DNA from 3 places in the Variovorax pasteuri genome. Region 2 is predicted to be linked to each of the others. Evidence: riboswitches for the same ligand, from Rfam matches in the RefSeq annotation. Region 2 holds a riboswitch; each other region holds the start of a gene.
The links. A riboswitch is a leader RNA that binds a small molecule or an ion and turns the genes downstream of it on or off. The one in region 2 is predicted to bind glycine.
Positions count from the first base shown of each region.

Region 1: linked by a shared signal. The riboswitch ahead of gcvT (glycine cleavage system aminomethyltransferase GcvT) and the one ahead of ACSFBM_RS22720 (D-amino acid dehydrogenase) in region 2 are both predicted to bind glycine.
Region 3: linked by a shared signal. The riboswitch ahead of ACSFBM_RS02535 (ABC transporter substrate-binding protein) and the one ahead of ACSFBM_RS22720 (D-amino acid dehydrogenase) in region 2 are both predicted to bind glycine.

Region 1 is NZ_JBPJZS010000005.1:441,120-448,280, forward strand. It holds gene gcvH (glycine cleavage system protein GcvH) at 1-321, opposite strand, end outside; gene gcvT (glycine cleavage system aminomethyltransferase GcvT) at 363-1,541, opposite strand; glycine riboswitch at 1,587-1,699, opposite strand; glycine riboswitch at 1,712-1,802, opposite strand; gene ACSFBM_RS21090 (hypothetical protein) at 1,836-2,387, opposite strand; gene ACSFBM_RS21095 (YybH family protein) at 2,488-2,937, opposite strand; gene ACSFBM_RS21100 (MFS transporter) at 3,115-4,305, opposite strand; gene ACSFBM_RS21105 (AraC family transcriptional regulator) at 4,397-5,182, shown strand; gene ACSFBM_RS21110 (TRAP transporter large permease) at 5,170-6,447, opposite strand; gene ACSFBM_RS21115 (TRAP transporter small permease) at 6,533-7,027, opposite strand; gene ACSFBM_RS21120 (TRAP transporter substrate-binding protein) at 7,024-7,161, opposite strand, start outside.
Region 2 is NZ_JBPJZS010000006.1:314,759-321,919, reverse strand. It holds gene ACSFBM_RS22725 (RtcB family protein) at 1-1,336, shown strand, start outside; gene ACSFBM_RS22720 (D-amino acid dehydrogenase) at 1,356-2,663, opposite strand; glycine riboswitch at 2,756-2,871, opposite strand; glycine riboswitch at 2,879-2,974, opposite strand; gene rfbB (dTDP-glucose 4,6-dehydratase) at 3,088-4,167, shown strand; gene rfbD (dTDP-4-dehydrorhamnose reductase) at 4,164-5,054, shown strand; gene rfbA (glucose-1-phosphate thymidylyltransferase RfbA) at 5,082-5,978, shown strand; gene ACSFBM_RS22700 (glycosyltransferase family 2 protein) at 5,975-7,161, shown strand, end outside.
Region 3 is NZ_JBPJZS010000001.1:546,423-553,583, reverse strand. It holds gene ACSFBM_RS02540 (ABC transporter permease) at 1-500, opposite strand, end outside; gene ACSFBM_RS02535 (ABC transporter substrate-binding protein) at 524-2,101, opposite strand; glycine riboswitch at 2,251-2,374, opposite strand; gene ACSFBM_RS02530 (hypothetical protein) at 2,520-3,317, opposite strand; gene ACSFBM_RS02525 (ABC transporter ATP-binding protein) at 3,452-4,078, shown strand; gene ACSFBM_RS02520 (NADP-dependent isocitrate dehydrogenase) at 4,229-6,466, shown strand; gene ACSFBM_RS02515 (DUF1161 domain-containing protein) at 6,591-6,929, shown strand; gene ACSFBM_RS02510 (helix-turn-helix transcriptional regulator) at 6,937-7,161, opposite strand, start outside.

The sequences.
Region 1 (7,161 bases), on a different contig from region 2:
GAGTTGCGCGGGTTCGCTCAGCTTGACCTTGAAGAACCAGCCGCTGGCCAGCGGGTCGCTGTTGGCGAGCGAGGGGTCGGCGCGCAGCGCTTCGTTCACTTCGACGATCTCGCCCGACACGGGCATGAACACGTCGGCGGCGGCCTTGACCGACTCGACGACGCCGGCGACTTCGCCCTGGGCAAAGGTCTTGCCGACTTCGGGCAGGTCGACGAACACCACGTCGCCCAACGCGTCCTGCGCATGCACGGTGATGCCGACGGTGGCAGCGCCGCCTTCGGCCGACACCCATTCGTGGTCCTTGGTGTACTTGATGCTCATGGAAAACTCCTCGTGGAAAAAATGATTCGGGGGTGCAGAGCCTAGCCGCGGAAATAGCGCGTCGGCACGAAAGGCAGGGTCGAGACTTCCATGGGCACCGGCTTGCCGCGCACGATGGCCTGCAGGCGCGTGCCCGGCTCCGCGAAAGCGGTGGCCACGTAGCCCATGGCCACGCAGCGGTCTGCCGTGGGGCCGAGCAGGCCGCTGGTGACGATGCCGATGTCGTGGCCCTCGAAGGACTGCAGCACCGTGCCGTCGCGCACCGGAATGCGTTCGAGCGCGACGAGGCCCACCCGCTTGCGCTTGAGCGTGTCATGGTCGGTGTGGCCGGCGGCCCCCGGGGCGGCCGCGGCGAGCTGGGCCAGGATCTTCGCGGCGCCCGGAAAGCCGCCTTCGCGCGCGCCACCGGCACGGCGCACCTTCTGCATCGCCCAGTTGAGCGAGGCCTCGACCGGCGTGGTCGTGGTGTCGATGTCGTTGCCGTACAGGCACAGGCCGGCTTCCAGGCGCAGCGAATTGCGCGCGCCCAGGCCGACGGGCTTCACCTCGGGCTGGGCCAGCAGCAGGCGGGCCAGCGCCTCGGCGTCCTTGGCCGCCACCGAGATCTCGAAACCGTCTTCGCCGGTGTAGCCGCTGCGGGTGACGAAGGCCGGAATGCCGCCGATCTGCACCGCGCCGCCGGTCATGAACACGAAGCGCTCGATGCCGGGCGACAGCCGCGCCATCGTGGCCGCCGCCTGCGGGCCCTGCAGCGCGAGCAGGGCGTGGTCGGGCAGGGGTTGCACCTCGCAGCGCGCGCCGATCTTCTGCTGGATGTGGGCGATGTCGGCCACCTTGCAGGCGCCGTTGACGATCACGAAGAGCGAGCCGTTGCCTTCGTTGAAGAACATCAGGTCGTCGAGGATGCCGCCCTCGTCGTTCAGCAGCAGGCCGTAGCGCTGCTTGCCGGCGGGCAGGTCGATCACATCGACCGGCATCAGGGTCTCGAAAGCCGCTGCGGCGTCGGGGCCGACCAGGCGCAGCTGGCCCATGTGGGAAATGTCGAACAGGCCGGCCGCGTCGCGTGTGTGCTTGTGCTCGGCCATCAGGCCGGCGGGGTACTGCACCGGCATCGAGTAGCCGGCAAAGGGCACCATGCGGGCGCCGAGCTCCACGTGGAGGTCGTACAGCGGCGTCTTGAGAAGCGCAGTGTCGGGGGCGGAAGCAGCGGAAGAGGCCATGGGGCACTCCAAAGGGGCAGACGAAATCCATGACGCAAGCCATGGGCCACCCCTGCTGTCCGCTTTACCTGAGAGATTCGCCCCACGATCGGGGTTTGCTCCTTCGGTGGGCTGCTGCATCGTTTCCGGTGCGGCGGCCTCTCTCCAGCAAGGAAACGCCGGTGTGTACCGGCGCCTTGTCAGTCCTTTTGCCTGAGCGTTCGGGAATCCCCTGCGCCTTCGGCGGCCCCGTCGCGCGGGGCTCTCTCCTGACCCGGGCGAGTGTAGTGGATCGCGGTGCGCGGGGTTTTCGTTTCAGTGAACGATTTCAGCCGGCGGCAGCAGCCGGTCGATGCGTTCGCGCAGCGATTCGGCGCGCTCCGGGCCGGCGGCTTTCTCGATTTCGCTGAGCATCAGCGCGGCGATGGTCATCATGGCCTCGCGGTCGCGCGCCTCGCGCAGGGCGTCGCGCATCTGCAGCGCGAACTTGGGGTCGCGGCGCACGAACATGCGCTCGCAGATGTCGAACAGGAACATGCGCGTGGTGGCCAGCGAGCGCTTGCCGTCGAAGCTGTCGGCCGAGGTGCTGACCTGGATCGTGTCGGCGGCGGGCACGGCCAAGGCCTGTGCCGCCTGTGCCGCCCGCGCGGCCGCAGCCGCGGCGGCCTGCGGGTCTTGCAGGTAGCCCCGCTGCACCAGCGCCTGGAGCGCCTGCTCGGCCTCGTCACGGGTGCTGAACAGCGGGCTGAAGTCGGTCAGCGAGCGGCGGCCGTCGGCCATGAGCAACAGCGCGCGCTCCCGCTGGCTGAGCGTGCGCTGGCCGCCCTGGAGTTCATCGCGGGCCTTGTCGGTCTTGGTGGGGAACATGGCAGCCACAGCTTTCGGGAGTCGAGGGCTGCAGCATTGTTGCAAGCGGTGACATCTTCATGAACCGTTTGGTCTACACGGGCAACGGTCTTTGGCTGCGTCATCCGCCCGCGATTTCCTTGCGGATGAGCCACTGGTTGCCCACGCGCTGCAGCTCCAGCGTCTTGCGGCTCTTCTCGCGCAGCTTGTCGGCGGTGTAGGTCTGCTGAAAGCTCGCGCTGGCGGCCTGCCCGGTGACGCTGATGACGAGGTTGTCGATGTCCACGCGGATGGCGGTCTTGTCGGCGATGCGCGTGCGGCGGTCGGCTTCCCAGGCCTTGCGGTCCTGGCCGCGGGGCGGCGTGAAGTCGGGTGCATAGGTGGCCAGGTAGCGCGCCACGTCACGGGCGGACCATGCGGCCGCCCAGGTGCGCACGGCGGTTTCGACCTCGGCAATGCTGGCGGCCGGATTCACCGGTGCCGGTTGCGTGCCCGTCGTTGCCGGCGCAGCGCCGAAGGCGGCCGTGGCCAGCAGCGTGCCGCCGAGAAGGCAACTCAGTGATCGGTACATGGCGAAGTCTCCTCCTTGTCGTTTGTCGGCCCCGATCATCGGCCGAAACGGTGGAGCGCTCGCACGACACCTCCCGCTAAAGGATCACCCCGCCAGGCCGGGCTGTCGCTCGATGCGCGTCGAATCGAGCATAAAGCGCGCAATGCGAGATTCGACGGCCATGGGTGACGGTGGGGCTCAAGTCGCAGCGCGCTGCACCCCCGCCGGCGCCACCTGCATCGCCCTGTTGCGCAACCGCAGCGCCAGCACTGTCGCCGCGCCCAGCACGCACAGCACCGCGGTGAAGGTCACGCCCAGCCCGCGCGCGTCCGACAGCATGCCGAACAGCGGCGACACCAGGCCGCCCACCGACAGCGCCAGCCCCAGCGTGATGCCGCTGGCCGTGGCCGGGTTGCGCGGCAGGTAGTCCTGCGCCAGCGTCACCTGCGCGGCGAAGGGCAGGAACATGCTCATGCCGAGCAGCGCGGTGCAGGCCAGCGCCCAGCCGGGGGTCGGTGCAAGCACCAGGCCGGCGAGCGACGGCAGGGCGAGCACGTAGCCGCTGCGGATGGTGCCCATGCGCCCGATGCGGTCGCCGAGCCAGCCGCCGAGCAGCACGCCCACCGCGCCCGCGGCGGTGAAGCCGGTGAGCGCCGCCGCGCCCTGGAAGGCCGTGCCGTGCAGGTCGCGCGTGATGCGCAGCGACAGCATCGACAGCACCGTGACGTACGGAATCGACCAGCCCACGATGGTCGCCACCAGCAGCCCGAACGCGCGCCAGTCGTTGTGGGGCTTGAGCACCTCGCCGGCGGCCTTGCGCGCGGCGGCTGCCGTGGCGGCGGACGCACCGCCGCGCCCCGCATTCGCCAGCAGCCACACCACGCCCATCGCCAGCGCCGGCACCCCCAGCAGGTAGCTGCGCGACAGGCCTCCACCACCGACCACCGTGGCCGCGAGCACCGGCGCAAAGGAGGCACCGATGGTGCCGCCCACGGAGAACACGCTCATCGCTTTCTGCGAGGCCCCGCCGGCCGCACGTGCCGCCACCGTGGCCGGCGGGTGGTAGGCCGCAATGCCCAGCCCGCACAGCGCGATGGCGATCCAGGTCAGCAGGTAGCTCTGGCTGATGCCCGCCAGCACCACGCCCAGCGCGGCCACCAGGAAGCCCGTGGGCACCAGCCAACTGCGCGGGTGGCGGTCGGCGTAGAGGCCGAACAGCGGCTGCACCACGCTCGACAGGCCGGTGGCCGCGAGCATCAGCCCGCTCACGGCCGTGTAGCTGTAGCCGCGCTCCAGCACCATGAAAGGCAGCAGGGCCGGCACCAGGCCCTGGTAGAGGTCATTGACGGCATGGGTGCCGGTGAGCAGGCCGAGGCGGCGCTTGTTCATTCGATCGCTTTCTGGATGTCCATTGAAAAAAGCCATCGTAGAAAGCCGCGCGAAGATGTTCTCGCTACGAATCAGCATCTATCGTCGAGAAATGGACAAACTGAACCTGCGGCCTGAACAAGGCGAGTCGACCCCGCGCCCGATGGCCGTGCTGGCGACCGACCCCGACGGCGACGCCTTCATTCCGCTGCACACGCACCGGCGCGGGCAACTGATCCATGCGATTTCAGGCGTCATGCTCGTCAGCGCCGTGGCTGGCAGCTGGGTGGTACCGCCGGGGCGCGGCGTGTGGGTGCCGGCCGGCATGGCGCACCAGATCCGCATGGCGGGCGAGGTGAAGATGCGCACCGTCTTCGTCGAGCCTGGCACGCGCGCCGACCTGGGCGGCGAATGCCGCGTGATCCGTGTCGGCGAGTTGCTGCGGGCGTTGATCGTCGCCGCCGCGTCGCTTCCGCTGGACTATGCGCCGGGCGGGCGCGACGAACGGGTGATGGAGCTGATCCTCGACGAGATCGAGGCCGCGCCCGCCCTGTCGCTGCATGTGCCCATGCCCCGCCACGTTCGCCTGGCGGCGCTGTGCGAGGCGCTGGTGCGCGACCCGTCGCTGCCCGCGTCGCTGGACGACTGGGCGCTGCGCCTGCACATGAACAGCCGCACACTCGCGCGCCTGTTCCAGCGCGAGACGGGCATGAACTTCGGCGCCTGGTGCCGGCAGGCGAGGCTGCTGCTGAGCCTGCCGAAGCTGGCCGCGGGCGCCTCGATTCTTGAAGTGGCGCTGGCGCACGGCTACGAGAGCCCGAGCGCCTTCACCGCGATGTTCCGGCGCGCGCTGGGCGTGCCGCCCAGCGCGTACCTGCGCCGAACCTACCTGGAATAGGCCAGGTCGCGCAGCGCCAGCGAGACCCAAGGCACGTAGGTGATCACCATCAGGCAGGCCAGGATCACCAGCACGAAAGGCACCAGGTGTTTCACGATGCGGTCCAGCGAGATGCGCGCCACGGTGCAGGCCGCGAACAGGTTCACGCCGAAGGGCGGCGTGATCATGCCCAGGGCCAGGTTCACGACCATGATCAGCCCGAAGTGCACCGGGTCGATGCCGAAGTGCATCGCGACCGGCGCCAGGATCGGGGCGAGCACGATGATCGCCGCGCTCGTCTCGATGAACATGCCGATCACGAACAGCGCCGCGTTCACGCCCAGCAGGAACATCGCCGGCGACTTCAGCACCTCCTGCAGCCAGTGGCCGATGGCGTCGGGAACGCCCGCACGGGTGATCAGGAACGCGAACAGCCCCGCGTTGGCGATGATGAACATGATCACCGCCGACGACATCACCGACTTGCGCAAGATGGCGTACAGGTCCTTCAGCTTGATCTCGCGGTAGATCACCATGCCCACCACCAGGGCGTAGAACACCGCCACCGCGGAGGCCTCGGTCGGCGTGAAGATGCCGCCGTAGATGCCGCCGAGGATGATCACCGGCATCAGCAGCGCCCAGCCGGCCTGCCACAGTGCGCGGCCGAAGGGCATGCGGCCTTCGCCGTCGTTCTTGCCCCAGCCCTTCCACTTGCAGTAGATCCACACGAACAGCATCAACGCCAGGCTGATCAGGATGCCGGGGCCGAAGCCCGCGATGAACAGCTCGCCGATGGACACCTCGGCGCTCACGCCGTAGAGGATCATCGGGATCGACGGCGGAATGATCACCCCGAGCTCCGCGCTGGTGGCCTGCAGCGCTGCCGCGTACGACGTGGGATAGCCGTGCTTGATGAGCGCGGGAATCAGGATCGCGCCGATCGCGAAGGTGGTCGCCACCGAGGAGCCCGACACCGCCGCGAAGATCATGCAGGTGAGCACGCAGGTCATCGGCAGGCCGCCCTGCACGCCGCCCACGATGCTCTTGGCGAACTCCACCAGCCGGCGCGAGATGCCGCCGGTTTCCATCAGGTTGCCCGCCAGGATGAAGAACGGAATGGCCGCCAGCGGAAACTTGTTGATCGCGTTGAACATCTCCTTCACGGAGATCAGCATGTTGGCGTTCGCCACCTGGATGCCCAGGATCGACGCCAGCCCGATGGACACCGCCACCGAGATCGACAGTGCAAAGCAAAGCACCATCGTTGCAACCATCACCACACTCATGATGCAGCCCCCGCGCTCGGCACTTCTTGTGCTCGCTGCCCCCCGAGGGGGCCGTTCGCTTGCTGGGGGCGGCCCGGCGCGGCGCTCATTGCGCGGTCTCCAGTTCGAGCCGCTTGGGGTCGAGAAAATTACCCACGATGCCGAACAGGCAGAACACCGAGCCGACCGGCAACGCCAGGTACGACCACATCATCGACAGGCTTTCGAGGCCGGCCATCGACTGCACACGCCCGCGCATCGCGTAGTCCCAGCCCCACCACAGCACGATGAGCATCAGCACCAGCGCGGCCACGCTCACCACCGCGTCGAGCACGCGGCGCATGCGCGGCGGGCTCCAGCGGTACAGAACGTCCACGCTCACCATCGCGCCCTGGCGAAACGCCATCGGGATGCCCATGAACACCATCCAGATGAGGCTCACGCGGATCAGGATCTCGCTCCACTCGGCCGGCTGCTCCAGCACGAAGCGGGTGACGATCTGGAACACGCCCAGGGCCGACGCAACCACCAGCATCGCGCAGGCCATCAGCATCGAGAAGCCGGTGGTCCAGCGCTCGATCCCCAAGAATTTTTCTTTCACTTGTAGTCGCGGATCTTGTCGAGATTGGCCTTGCCGAAGTCCTTCTCGAACTGGGCGTTCACCGGCGCGAGCGCGGCGACGAACTTGGCCTTGTCGACGTTGTCGATCACGGTCATGCCCTTGGCGCGCAGGTC
Region 2 (7,161 bases):
CGGCGTCTACCGCCTGCACAACGAGACTTCGCAGGCCACGGTGCTCCTGCCGCCCAGCCTCCCGCTGGAGGAAAAGGCGGTGAAGCAATTGCTGGCCTTTGCCAGCGTGCGTTCGCCCGACGGCGAACAGGGCGTGTGCAAGGCCTGCGCGACGCCGGACTTTCATCCGGGCTCCATCGCGCCGGTCGGCAGCGTCGTCGCGACCGACGCCGACTTCGTCATTCCCGCCGCGGTGGGCACGGACATCAACTGCGGCATGCGGCTGCTGACCACCGGCCTCACGCTGGACCAGGTGGCGCCGCACAAGACGCGGCTCATAGAGCGGCTCACACGCAGTCTGCTCGACAACGGACGAGACGTGCCGGTGCACACGATGGCGTTCAAGGCGCTGTTCGACGTGGGGCCGTCGGCGTTCCTGGAAGCTGTGCAGGACGGCGGGTTGTGGTCTTCGTGCGACCGTGACCGGATGCAGGCCGAGATCGACGCCTGCATCGGCCTTGCGAGCTTCGGCGGCAGCGCGCGGCATGCGCCCGAGGCCTACACCGGCGCCCGCCACGAGGTGTTCCGCGACCCATGCCTCGGCACGCCGGGCAGCGGCAATCATTTCGTGGAACTGCAGGTGGTCGACCAAGTGATGGACCGGCACGCGGCCTACCGCGCGGGCCTGAAGGCGGGCGAGGTGGTCGTGATGATCCACAGCGGCTCGCGCGATATCGGCTTTCATGTGGGTGGCCGCTGGATGGACCGCGCCCGCAACGAATGGCCCAAGGGCCTGCGTCATCCCAAGAGCGGCCTGTACGGCCTGTCAGGGCCGTTGGCGCAGGAGTACCTGGAGGCGATGGGCGTGGCCGCGCGCTATGCGTGGGCCAACCGGGTCGTGCTGGCCGAACTGGTGCGCAAGGACTTCGCGGAACTGCTCGGTGCCACGGCGTCGAGGCTCGTGGTCGACGTGCCGCACAACGTGGTGCTGTGCGAGCACGGCATGAACATCCACCGCAAGGGCGCGACGCCGGCGCACGAGGGCGACTTGGCGCTCATTCCAGGGTCGATGGGCGACCACTCGTACCTGGCGACCGGGCTGGGCCATGAGGACTGGCTGTGGTCGTGCAGCCACGGCGCCGGGCGGCGCATCCGGCGGCAGGAAGTGCGCGCGATGCGCCCGGCGCCCGGCGACGACAACGCCAACTGGCAATGCGTGACCCTGCGCGATGAACGCAGGATCGAGGAGGCGCCGCATGCCTACAAACCCATCGGCGCCGTGATCGACGCGCAGGAGCACGCAGGGCTGATCCGCTGCGCCGTGCGGCTCAAGCCCTGGGTCACATTCAAGGCATGAGCGGGGGCGCGATGGCCGGTCAGCCCAATGCGGGTTGCGCAATGCGCAGCCCGGGCGCAGGCATGCCGGTGAACGCGAAGTCAACCTCGGGCGCCAGCCCGCTCACGATGCGCGCGATCGACTTGCCCGAGCCGCAGGCGTGCGTCCAGCCGAGCGTGCCGTGGCCGGTGTTGAGAAACAGGTTCGGCAGCTTGGTCTTGCCGATCAGCGGCACGTTGCTCGGCGTGGCGGGGCGCAGGCCGGTCCAGAACTGCGCCTGCGTGGTGTCGCCGGCGCCGGGGAACAGTTCTTCGACGCGACGCACGATGGCTTCGCAGCGCACCGGGTTCAGGTCGCGGTCGTAGCCATTGAGCTCGGCCGTGCCGGCAATGCGCAGGCGGTCCCCGGACTCCGACGTGTAGCGCGAGAACACCAGCTTGAACTCGTCGTCGGTCAGCGAGACCTGGTGGGCCTTGGACGCGTCCTTCACGGGCAGCGTCACCGAGTAGCCCTTGGCCGGGTAGATCGGCAGCCGGATGCCCAGCGGCGCGGCCAGCAGCGGGCTCAGCGAGCCCATCGCCATGACGAAGGAGTCGCCGCGGATGCGCTGGAAGCGGCCCTCGTGGTCGGTCACCTCGACGTGGTCGATCTGGCCGCCGGCTTCGCGCAGCGCGGTGACGGTGTGGCTCATGAGGAACTTCACGCCGGCCGCGGCCGCCAGCTTGGAGAGCTCGCGTGCGAAGCGGTTGGCGTCGCCCGATTCGTCTTCGGCCGTGAAGGTGGCGCCCGCCAGCTTGGGCCGGATGTGCGCGAGGGCGGGCTCGATCTTCACCGCCTCGTCGGCCGAGATGACCTGGCGCTCGCAGCCCAGGGCACGCATCTGCTCGGCGGGGGCGAGGGCGCCGTCGAACTCCTTCTGCGTTGTGTAGAAGTGCAGGATGCCCTGCGTGCGCTGGTCGTAGTCGATGCGCGTGTCGCGGCGCAACTGTTGCAAGGTGTCGCGGCTGTAGGTGCCCAGGCGCACGATCTGCTCGATGTTGTGGCGGGTGCGCGCGGGCGTGCATTCACGCAGAAACTGCAGGCCCCAGAGCCATTGGCGCATGTCGGCGCGGATGCGAAACAGCAGTGGGGCGTCTTCCTTGCCCAGCCATTGCAGCACCTTGAGCGGCGCGCCGGGGTTGGCCCAGGGTTCGGCATGGCTGACGGAAATCTGGCCGCCGTTGGCAAAGCTGGTTTCGGCGGCCGGGGTGGCCTGCCGGTCGATCACGGTCACTTCGTGGCCGAGTTGCTGGAGGTAGTAAGCCGAAGTCACGCCGAGCAGGCCGGCGCCAAGAACGATCACGCGCATTTCAAGTACCTTTTGAGGTTGGAGCGCTTGAACGACGGGCGTGGTGTGCTATTGAATCAATAGCAGGCAACCGGACGGCCGTGGTCCAAGTTGCCGCTCCCCCTGTCCTCGGTACCTGAGAGATTCACCCGATGCGCCCGCAGCGGGTTTGCTCCTTCGGTGCATCACGGCCACGCGAGGTGGGTGATGGCTCTCCAGACGGCGTTTCAGTTGGTGCAGTACAGACCCCTTGTTCGGGCCGACCTGAGCGTTTATGGGAGTTTGCGCCTTCGGTAGGGCCACCGGGTGGCCCGCTCTCCTGCAGTGGGGCGATTGTAGGCGGGGCTTGCCCGAGCGCCAACCCCGGTTTTGGTTCGTGGGGCCAATGGGATAATCATCTGTTGATTCGCCAGAGGGCGATCGTTTCACCTCAACAGGGGACTTCATGATCCTGGTAACCGGCGGCGCGGGCTTCATTGGCGCCAATTTCGTACTCGACTGGATCGCGCAGAGCGATGAACCGGTCGTGAACCTCGACAAGCTCACGTACGCGGGCAACCTCGAGACGCTCGCCTCGCTCAAGGGCAACACGAATCACATCTTCGTTCAGGGCGACATCGGCGACAGCGCGCTGCTCGACCGCCTGCTGGCCGAGCACAAGCCGCGCGCCGTGGTCAACTTTGCGGCCGAATCGCACGTGGACCGCTCCATTCACGGCCCCGAAGACTTCGTGCAGACCAACGTGCTCGGCACCTTCCGCCTGCTCGAATCCGTGCGCGGCTTCTGGAGCGCGCTGCCGGCCGACCAGAAAAGCGCCTTCCGCTTCCTGCACGTGTCGACCGACGAGGTCTACGGCTCGCTCTCCAAGACCGACCCCGCCTTCACCGAAGAGAACAAGTACGAGCCCAACAGCCCGTACTCGGCCAGCAAGGCCGCCAGCGACCACCTCGTGCGCGCCTGGCACCACACCTACGGGCTGCCGGTGGTCACCACCAATTGCTCGAACAACTACGGTCCGTTCCACTTTCCCGAGAAGCTCATTCCGCTGATGATCGTCAACGCGCTGGCCGGCAAGCCGCTGCCCGTGTACGGCGACGGCATGCAGGTGCGCGACTGGCTCTACGTGAAGGACCACTGCAGCGCCATCCGCCGCGTGCTCGAAGCGGGCAAGCTCGGCGAAACGTACAACGTGGGCGGCTGGAACGAGAAGCCCAACATCGAGATCGTCAACACCGTGTGCGCGCTGCTCGACGAACTGAGCCCCAAGGCCGGCGGCAAGCCCTACAAGGAACAGATCACCTACGTCACCGACCGCCCCGGCCACGACCGCCGCTATGCCATCGACGCGCGCAAGCTGGAGCGCGAACTCGGCTGGAAGCCCGCCGAGACCTTCGATTCCGGCATTCGCAAGACCGTCGAGTGGTACCTCGCGAACAGCGAATGGGTGCGCAACGTGCAAAGCGGGGCCTACCGCGAGTGGGTCGAAAAGCAGTACGACGCCGCACCGGCAAAGGCCGCGGCATGAAGCTGCTGCTGCTGGGCAAGGGCGGGCAGGTGGGTTGGGAACTGCAGCGCAGCCTGGCGCCGCTGGGTGAGCTGGTGGCGCTCGATTTCGACAGCACCGACTTTCATGCCGACTTCAGCCGCCCCGAGCAACTGGCAGACACGGTGCTCAAGGTGCGCCCCGACGTGATCGTCAATGCGGCGGCACACACGGCCGTCGACAAGGCCGAGAGCGAGCCCGAGTTCGCGCGCAAGCTCAACGCCACCTCGCCCGGCGTGGTGGCCGAGGCGGCGCAGCAGATCGGCGCGCTGATGGTGCATTACTCGACCGACTATGTCTTCGACGGCAGCGGCAGCGCGCCCTGGAAGGAAGACGACGCGACCGGCCCGCTGAGCGTGTACGGCCAGACCAAGCTCGAGGGCGAGCAACTGGTGGCCCAGCACTGCGCAAAGCACCTGATCTTTCGCACGAGCTGGGTGTACGCGGCGCGCGGCGGCAACTTCGCCAAGACCATGCTGCGGCTGGCGAAGGAGCGCGACAAGCTCACGGTCATCGACGACCAGTTCGGCGCGCCCACGGGTGCCGAGCTACTGGCCGACGTCACGGCGCACGCCATCCGGGCGACGCTGCAGGACCCCACGAAAGCCGGTCTCTATCACGCGATTGCCGGCGGCGAAACCACATGGCACGGCTATGCGCGCTTCGTGCTCGGCCTGGCGCAGCAGGCCGGCGTCGACCTCAAGGCCGGCCCCGATGCCGTCGAGGCCGTGCCGACCAGCGCCTTCCCGACCCCGGCGAAGCGCCCGCACAACTCGCGCCTGGACACCACCAAGCTGCAGACCACCTTTGGCCTGCGCCTGCCCCCCTGGCAGGACGGCGTTGCGCGCATGCTGCGCGAAACGCTCTGACGCGTGAATTCACACGAGAAGAAAAGCATGACCACGACGACTCAACGCAAGGGCATCATCCTGGCCGGCGGCTCGGGCACCCGCCTGCATCCCGCAACCCTGGCGCTCAGCAAGCAGCTGCTGCCCGTGTATGACAAGCCGATGATCTACTACCCGCTCAGCACGCTGATGCTGGGCGGCATGCGCGACATCCTGATCATCAGCACGCCGCAAGATACGCCGCGCTTCCAGCAATTGCTGGGCGACGGGAGCCAGTGGGGCATCAACCTGCAGTACGCAGTGCAGCCGAGCCCGGACGGCCTGGCGCAGGCCTTTCTCATCGGCGACAAGTTCGTGGGCAACTCGCCGAGCGCACTGGTGCTGGGCGACAACATCTTCTACGGCCACGATCTCGTGAACCTGCTTGCCGACGCCGACAAGAAGCCGTCGGGCGCCACCGTGTTCGCGTACCACGTGCAGGACCCGGAGCGCTACGGCGTGGTCGCGTTCGACGCCAAGGGCAAGGCCAGCAGCATCGAAGAGAAGCCCTTGAAGCCCAAGAGCAGCTACGCTGTCACCGGCCTCTACTTCTACGACAACCAGGTGGTGGACATCGCCAAGGCCGTGAAGCCGAGCGCGCGCGGCGAGCTGGAGATCACCGCCGTCAACCAGGCGTACCTCGAGCTGGACCAACTGAACGTGCAGATCATGCAGCGCGGCTACGCATGGCTGGACACGGGCACGCACGACAGCCTGCTGGAAGCGGGCCAGTTCATTGCGACGCTGGAGCATCGGCAGGGGTTGAAGATTGCGTGCCCCGAGGAAATCTCCTGGCGCAATGGGTTCATCGACAGCGCCCAGCTCGAGAAGCTCGCTGCGCCGCTTGAGAAGAGCGGATATGGCAGGTACTTGAAGCGTCTGTTGAACGACAAGGTGCTCTCGTGAGCCCCAAAGAATCGGGCGCTGAGACTTCATATAACAAGATCACCGTCGTCATTCCGACGTTCAATCGGAGGGGCAAGCTGCAGAAGGCGGTTGAAAGCGTTCTGCAGGAGCGACGCGTGCCGATCGAAGTGCACATTTTCGACAATGCATCGACCGATGAAACAGAGGCATATGCACTTGCCTTGGTAGCTGAGGAGCCTCGCGTCAGATATTTGCGGCACCCAGAGAATATCGGTGCGACCGGCAACTACCAGCATGCCCTATCGAGCATTTCGACCGCCTATTTTGTGCCGTTGGCAGATGACGACTGGCTGTTGCCGGATTTTCTGCATGACTCCTACAAAATTCTTGAAGCGCATCGTGAGGCGGGGGCCGCCGTATTCGTGACTGAGGCGCGGGATGAATCTGGCGCACTTCTCCAGACTTATCCTGCGCCCCTCGACAAGTTGCACTTTGGTTTGTTGCAGCCCCGCGAACACCTGACCGATTGGATGACGCATCTCCACTACGGATGGAGCTCTGTCCTCTGGCGCAGAGAAGCCTTGGCGAGTGTGGGGCACCCGTATCTATGTACGGGACTGCCGAGCGATGTTGATTTTCAGGTGCAGATTTTTTGTAAATATCCGGTCTATCTGTGCGAACGGTCGGGCGCTGTCTATTCGATTCACCCTGATCAAGCCAGTCGCGATTTTGACGTTTCTCACATCCATTCCTGGGCTTTGTTGTTTCAGCGATTGGATCGAGAGATCAGCCGGCGAAAGGTCTTCACGCTTGAGGAATATCTGCCGCTTCGGAAGCTGCTTGAGGAGCGGTACCGAGGTGCTTGGCGAGCACCTGCAAAAAATGAGTTGTCTGCCAAGGAGCGAAGCTCTATTGCGTCGGCTGTTGGGTTCCGACTCGGCGATTGGGACACCGCTTTTTCATTGTTTGATGCTGGGCGAGTCGAGTTCACCTCGATAGGCAGCGATGTGTTCCGGCTTCCAACCGCCGGTCGCAAAATGCCAATTCAACTGGCGGGCACAGCGGACAATTCTGCAGACTTGGTCGAACCTGCTATTGCCTGGATGAAGTTGGCCGTCCAGAACGCGGAGCTTCTCGAGCAAGAGATTGGCGCGGCCGCACAGAAACAATCGGACATGCATGCAGAGCTTTCGCAGGAGATCCTTCGATTGTCACGACTGCA
Region 3 (7,161 bases), on a different contig from region 2:
TACCCCTGCACCGGCAGCCACTGCAGGTGCAGCGCGAAGATCCAGATGAGCACGTAGCCGATCACGAACGCCGGAATGGAAAAGCCCATCACCGAAAAGCCCATGAGCATGCGGTCGAGCCAGCCGCCGTGCCGCCATGCGGCAATCACGCCCAGCGGCACCGCGATGAGGATGGTGACCACCAGCGTCACGGCCGCCAGCGACACGGTGGCCTCGATGCGCTGGCCGATCAGCTCGGTCACCGTCTTCTTCATGAAGTAAGACTCGCCCAGGTCGCCCTGCAGCAGTTGCGCGCTCCAGTGAAAGAACTGCACCGGCAGCGACTGGTTGAGCCCCAGCTGCTCGCGCACCTTGGCGATGTTCTCGCTGGTGCCGCTGTCGCCCACGATGGCGGCCGCGGGGTCGCCGGGCGCGAGCCGCAGCATCAGGAAAACGATCAGCGCGACGATGACGAGCACCGGCACGGTCGACAGAATGCGGCGTGCAAGAAAGAGCAGCATGGGGCGGGTTCCGTGGCGTTGGCTCAGTTCTTCTTCAGGTTCCAGAACACGCCGACCGGCGAGCGCACGACGCCGCTCACCACGCCCTTGCGGTAGGCCGTGAGGGGCTTGTATTCACCGATGGGCGCGTAGATGCCGGTGTCGTACACGCGCTGCTGGATGGCCGTGGCCAGCTCCTTGCGCTTGGGTTCGTCGGCCGTGGCCAGGAACTCGGACTTGAGCTGCTCCAGCTTGTCGTCGGTGGCCCAGCCGAACCAGCCCTTCTCGCCGTTGCCGGTGAGCGGTGCGAAGAACATCGGGTTCATGTTGTCGGCAATGCCCCAGCCGGTGATGAACAGGTTCCAGCCGCCCTTGTCGACCGGGTCTTTCTTGGCGCGGCGCGTGACCAGCGTGGGCCAGTCCATCGACTGCATGTCGACGTTGAAGCCGGCCTGCTTGAGCAGCTGCGCCATCACCGGCGGAAACTTGTTGAGCACCGCAAAGTCGGCCGGGTACATGAGCACGACGGGCTTGCCGTCGTAGCCGGCCTCCTTGAGCAGCGCCTTCGCCTTTTCGAACTGCGGCTTGCCGGTGAAGTAGCCGGTCTTGTCGGAGGCATAGGCCGAGCCGCACGGGTAGATGGAGGCGCAGCTGTTGTAGAGCTCCTTGTGCACCAGTTGCGCGCGCATCAGCGCTTCCTGGTTGATGGCCATGAACGCGGCCTGCGCGATCTTGGGGTTGTCGAAGGGCGGAATGAAGTGGTTCAGGTGCAGCGCGAACGAGCCCTTGGCCACCGGGCTGTCGAGCGTGATGGCCGGGTTGTTCTTCAGCGCGGTGTACTGCTCCGAGGGCACCCACTCGATCATGTCGACCTCGCCGTTGGCCAGTGCGTTGGCCTGTGTCTGCGCGTCCTTCAGGATGATCCATTCCATGCGGTCGACGTACACGTTCTTGCCGCCCGCAGTGCCCGAGGGCGCCTCGGTGCGCGGCACGTACTTGGTGTTCTTCAGGTAGACGATCTTCTCGCCGGGGCGGTACTCGTCCTTCTTGAAGATGTAGGGACCGGAGCCGGTGGCGTCGTCGATCTGCTTGTCGGCGGGCGTGGCCGCCACGCGCGCGGGCATGATGAACGGCGGGTTCGACGACGGCTTGCTCAGCGCGTCGAGCACCATGCCGAAGGTGTCCTTGAACACCAGCCTGAAGGTGTTGGCGTCCACGGCCTCGGCCTTGTCGAGCGCGGTGAACATCTTCTGGCCCAGCCCGTCGCGCTGGCCCCAGCGCTTGAGGGATGCAATGACGTCTTCCGAGGTGACAGGCTTGCCGTCATGGAAGGCCAGGCTCTTGCGCAGCGTGAAGGTCCAGGTCTTGCCGTCGGGACTGGTCGTGTACTTGTCGACCATCTGCGGATGCACCTTGCCTTGTTCGTCCACGCCGAAGAGCGTGTCGTACACCATGTAGCCGTGGTTGCGCGTGATGAAGGCGGTGGTCCAGATCGGGTCGAGGATCTTCAGGTCGGACTGCGGCACCAGGCGCAGCACCTTGCCAGCGTCCTGTGCGAAGGCGGTGGCCGCCGCTGCGGCCAGCAGCGCGCCCACGAACATGGCTTTCAGTTGTCGTTTCATCAGCATGGGTCAGTTCTCCGGTTGAAAAAGAGGGACGCGAGCACGTGCAACGCCAGGAAAGACATTCGTCGTGCGGCGTTGCGGGAAACAGGTCATGAAAGAAAGCGGCTCCGGAAGCGAACAAGGGCACCCCCGCGCTCTGTGCGCGGCGTGCCCCTGCTGTCCTTTTGCCTGAGAGATTCACCCTGCGCGCACATCGCACAGGGCTTGCCCCTTCGGCGGCTGCCCTCGGCCCCTGCAAGGGGTCGGTCAGCGCTCTCCAGCGTTAGAAAAAATCCAGTCTTGGGACCTGAGCGTTCTGGGCCATCGCCTTCGGTAATGCACTAACTCGAAGCATCGAGCCGGCATTTCTCCTGGATGAACTTCTCAAAGCAGATTGCGTGCCAAAACGCAGCAATGCGCGAGAAGTCTTCGGTGCTTACTGCGGTCCGCCGCAGAAGTCCGCACGCTCGGTGGTCTTGGCGGTGAAGCGGATGCGCGTGGTGGTGGCGGCGCGCTGCGGCTCGTTCTGCGGCCACTCGCTCTGCAGCCACGTGTACTGCCAGTCGTAGGGCGCGCCGGGGCTGGCGGCCTCGCCGTACACGATGCGCAGGCTGCCGTTGCTTTCGTCATGGCAGTGCTTCGAGGTCTTGTAGTCCTTCTCGCTGAAGCAGGCGCGGATCATCTTGAAGCACGAGAAGGGAATGCCTTCGTGCAAGGCCTTGCCGCCTTCGAGCGGCACGAAGTCGGCAGTGTCGAACGAGGCGCCACCGCCCGAGTACATCTCCGACACGGTCTGCAGCACGGCCACGGCCCACTTGCCTTCGGCCAGCGGGTAGAGCGCGGGCGCGAGCGACAGGCGCATGTCGCGCTTGTCGCCGGTGTCGCTCGCGGTGCCGGTGTCTTCTTTCTTGAGGGACTGCGCATAGCCCGAGAAATCGTGCAGCCGGTCGAGCTGCCAGCCCTTCGCGTCGGTGGTGCGCTTCACGCGCGCCATGGCCAGCGGCTCGGCAGAGAGCACCACGTAGTCGGCAGGCGTGGCGCCGCGCGGGCGGTACAGGCCGAGCTGCTGCACGTCGCAGGGCTGCGGCAGCAAGGCGCACAGGCGGGTGCGCCATTGCAGGTCGAGCGCCTCGGGTTTCTTCACCGCGTCGAACACCTGGGCCGGCGGCGCGGCGAACACGGGCACAGTGAACAGCGACACGAGGAGACCGGCGGTGAGCAGCAGCTTTTTCATGGAGCCGAATGGTAGCCATGCCTTGGCGTTCGCGTGCGGCTGCTTGATTGATAGAGTCGGCCTCGACCATGAACCCTTCGTCCCCTTCACCCTCCTCCTTGCCCTCCTTGCCCTCCTTGCCCTCCTTGCCCTCCTTGCCCTCCATCCTCCGGATCGACGCGCTCGGCTTCGCCTACCCCGGCCAGCCGCCCATCGCCTCGAACTGGACCGCCGCCATCGGCCCCGGCGTCACGCTGCTGCACGGCGACACCGGCAGCGGCAAGTCGGCCCTGCTCCAGGTGATGGCGGGCGCGCTGCCCGCCACCGGCCGCCTCACCGTGGCGAGCGCCAGCCTGGACACCGCGCCCGAGGCCTACCGGCGCCAGGTGTTCTTCGTGGACCCGTCCACCGACCGCTTCGACCAGGCCACCGTGCACGAATGCACCGCCGCGCTGCGCCAGGGCGACGCGGGCTTCGACGAGGCGCGATGGCAGGCGCTGGTCGAAGGTTTTTCCCTGACCCCGCACCTGGCGAAGTCGATGTTCATGCTGTCCACCGGCTCCAAGCGCAAGGTGTGGCTGGCCGCGGCGCTGGCCTCGAGCCGCCCGCTGGTGCTGCTCGACGAGCCGACGGCCGCGCTCGATGCGGGGTCGGTGCGCTGCCTGTGGCGTTCGCTGGGCGAACTGGGGCAGACGGGGTCGCACCGGGCCTTCCTGGTCGCCAGCGCCGAGCGCATCGACACCGTGCCGCTGGCGGCCACCATCACCCTGCCGCTGCCCTGAAACCCCATTGACAGCGCCCCCCATGGGGGTGTTAGGCCCTTTGGCGGACCGAACCGGCCGCCGACGGGTGACAATCGGCGATTCCGGCGGTGCGAACTCCGCCAGAAGTTCCAGCCAACCCGACAACTCAAGTTTTACGGAAGCCAGCGCATGAGCTCGAAGCAACCCACCATCGTCTACACCCTCACCGACGAGGCGCCCCTGCTGGCGACCTACGCGTTTCTGCCCATCATCCGCGCCTTCACCCAACCGGCCGGCATCAACGTCACCACGAGCGATATCTCCGTGGCCGCCCGCATCCTGGGCGAGTTCCCCGAATTCCTGAGCGACGCGCAGAAGGTGCCCGACAACCTCTCCGAACTCGGCAAGCTCACGCTCCAGGCCGACGCCAACATCATCAAGCTGCCCAACATCAGCGCTTCGGTGTCCCAGCTCAAGGCGGCGATCAAGGAACTGCAGGACAAGGGCTTCAAGATCCCCGACTACCCCGAGAACCCGACCACCGACGAGGACAAGGACATCCGCGTGCGCTACAACAAGTGCACCGGCAGCGCGGTGAACCCGGTGCTGCGCGAGGGCAACTCCGACCGCCGCGCCCCCAAGGCGGTGAAGGAATACGCCCGCAAGAACCCGCACAGCATGGCCGAGTGGAGCCAGGCCTCGCGCTCGCACGTCTCGCACATGCACGGCGGCGACTTCTACCACGGCGAAAAGTCCATGACGCTGGACCGCGCGCGCAACGTCAAGATGGAGCTGATCACCAAGAGCGGCAAGACCGTCGTGCTCAAGTCCAAGGTGGCACTGCTGGACCGCGAAGTCATCGACTCCATGTTCATGAGCAAGAAGGCGCTGCTGGCCTTCTATGAAAAGGAGATCGAGGACGCGCACAAGACCGGCGTCATGTTCTCGCTGCACGTCAAGGCCACCATGATGAAGGTGTCGCACCCCATCGTGTTCGGCCACTGCGTGAAGATCTTCTACAAGGAAGCCTTCGAGAAGCACGGCAAGCTGTTCGACGAGCTGGGCATCAACGTCAACAACGGCATGGTCGATCTGTACACCAAGATCGCCACGCTGCCCCAGAGCACCCAGGACGAGATCAAGCGCGACCTGCACGCCTGCCACGAAGGCCGCCCCGAACTGGCCATGGTCGACTCGGCCAAGGGCATCACCAACTTCCATTCGCCGAACGACGTGATCGTGGACGCCTCCATGCCCGCGATGATCCGCAACGGCGGCAAGATGTGGGGCGCCGACGGCCGCCTGAAGGACGTCAAGGCCGTGATGCCCGAATCGACCTTCGCCCGCATCTACCAGGAGATCATCAACTTCTGCAAGTGGCACGGCGCCTTCGACCCCAAGACCATGGGCACGGTGCCCAACGTGGGCCTCATGGCCCAGAAGGCCGAGGAGTACGGCTCGCACGACAAGACCTTCGAGATTCCGGAAGACGGCGTCGCCAACATCACCGACCTGGACACCGGCGAAGTGCTGTTGAGCGAGGACGTGGAGCAGGGCGACATCTGGCGCATGTGCCAGGTCAAGGACGCCGCGATCCGCGACTGGGTGAAGCTGGCCGTGACCCGCGCGCGCAACTCCGGCATGCCGGTGGTGTTCTGGCTCGACGCCTACCGCCCGCACGAGGCGCAGCTGATCACCAAGGTCAAGATGTACCTGCACGAGCACAACACCTCGGGCCTGGACATCCAGATCATGAGCCAGGTGCGCGCCATGCGCTACACGCTGGAGCGCGTCGTGCGCGGCCTGGACACCATCAGCGCCACCGGCAACATCCTGCGCGACTACCTGACCGACCTGTTCCCCATCATGGAACTGGGCACCTCGGCCAAGATGCTGTCCATCGTGCCCCTGATGGCCGGCGGTGGCCTGTACGAGACCGGCGCGGGCGGCTCGGCCCCCAAGCACGTGCAGCAGCTGGTCGAAGAGAACCACCTGCGCTGGGACTCGCTCGGTGAATTCCTGGCGCTGGCCGTGAGCCTGGAAGACCTGGGCCTGAAGACGGGCAACGCGCAGGCCAAGATCCTGGCCAAGACGCTGGACACCGCCACCGGCAAGCTGCTGGACAACAACAAGAACCCGTCGCCAAAGACCGGTCAGCTGGACAACCGCGGCAGCCAGTTCTACCTGGCCATGTACTGGGCACAGGAGCTGGCCGCGCAGACCGAAGACACGGCGCTGCAAGGCAAGTTCAAGAAGCTGGCCGAGACGCTGGCCGCCAACGAGAAGAAGATCGTCGACGAACTTGCGGCCGTGCAGGGCAAGCCTGTAGACATCGGCGGTTACTACCTGGCCGACCCCGAGAAGTTCACCGCCGTGATGCGTCCGAGCGCAACGCTCAACGCGACGCTGGCGGCGGCCCAGGCCTGAGGCCGGCCCAGGCATGGGGGCAAGCCCCATGCCTTTCCTGCCCCCCTTCCAACAGGGGATGCACAGCGCACGGGCGTGGGACTAGACTGTTTCCCCCTCCCACGCTGTGCAAGGCAGGCCCCCCATGAAACACTGGTTGCTCCCCACCGCGCTGGCCCTTGCCGGCGCGGCCCATGCGGCGCACGGCGCCGAAAGCTGCGACGCCCTGCGCACCCAGATCGAGTCGAAGATCGCCGCCGCTGGCGTGGCGCGCTTCACCGTCACCGTGGTCGATGCCAACGCATCGGCCAACGGGCAGGTGGTGGGCAGCTGCGAGCTCGGCAGCAGGAAGATCGTCTACGAGAAAGACGCCGGGCCCGACCGCGGCACGACGCCCGCAGCACCCGCTGCCTCTTCGGGCGCGCCCATCCTCACCGAATGCAGGGACGGCACCGTGTCCGCCGGCGGCGACTGCAGGAAATAGCTGTTGGCTAGGCGCCGGCTTGGGGATTGAGCAGGCCGTTCTGCATGGCGTCGCGCACCGCCTGCGCGCGCGACTTCACGGCCAGCTTGCGGTAGATGTTCTTGACCTGCGCATCCACGGTGTGCGTCGAGCGGTAGCTCGCCTCGGCAATCTGCCGGTTGCTCAACCCCTGCGAAATCATTCGCAGCACGCTGAGTTCGCGCGGGGACAACATGCTGGCCTGACGGTCCGG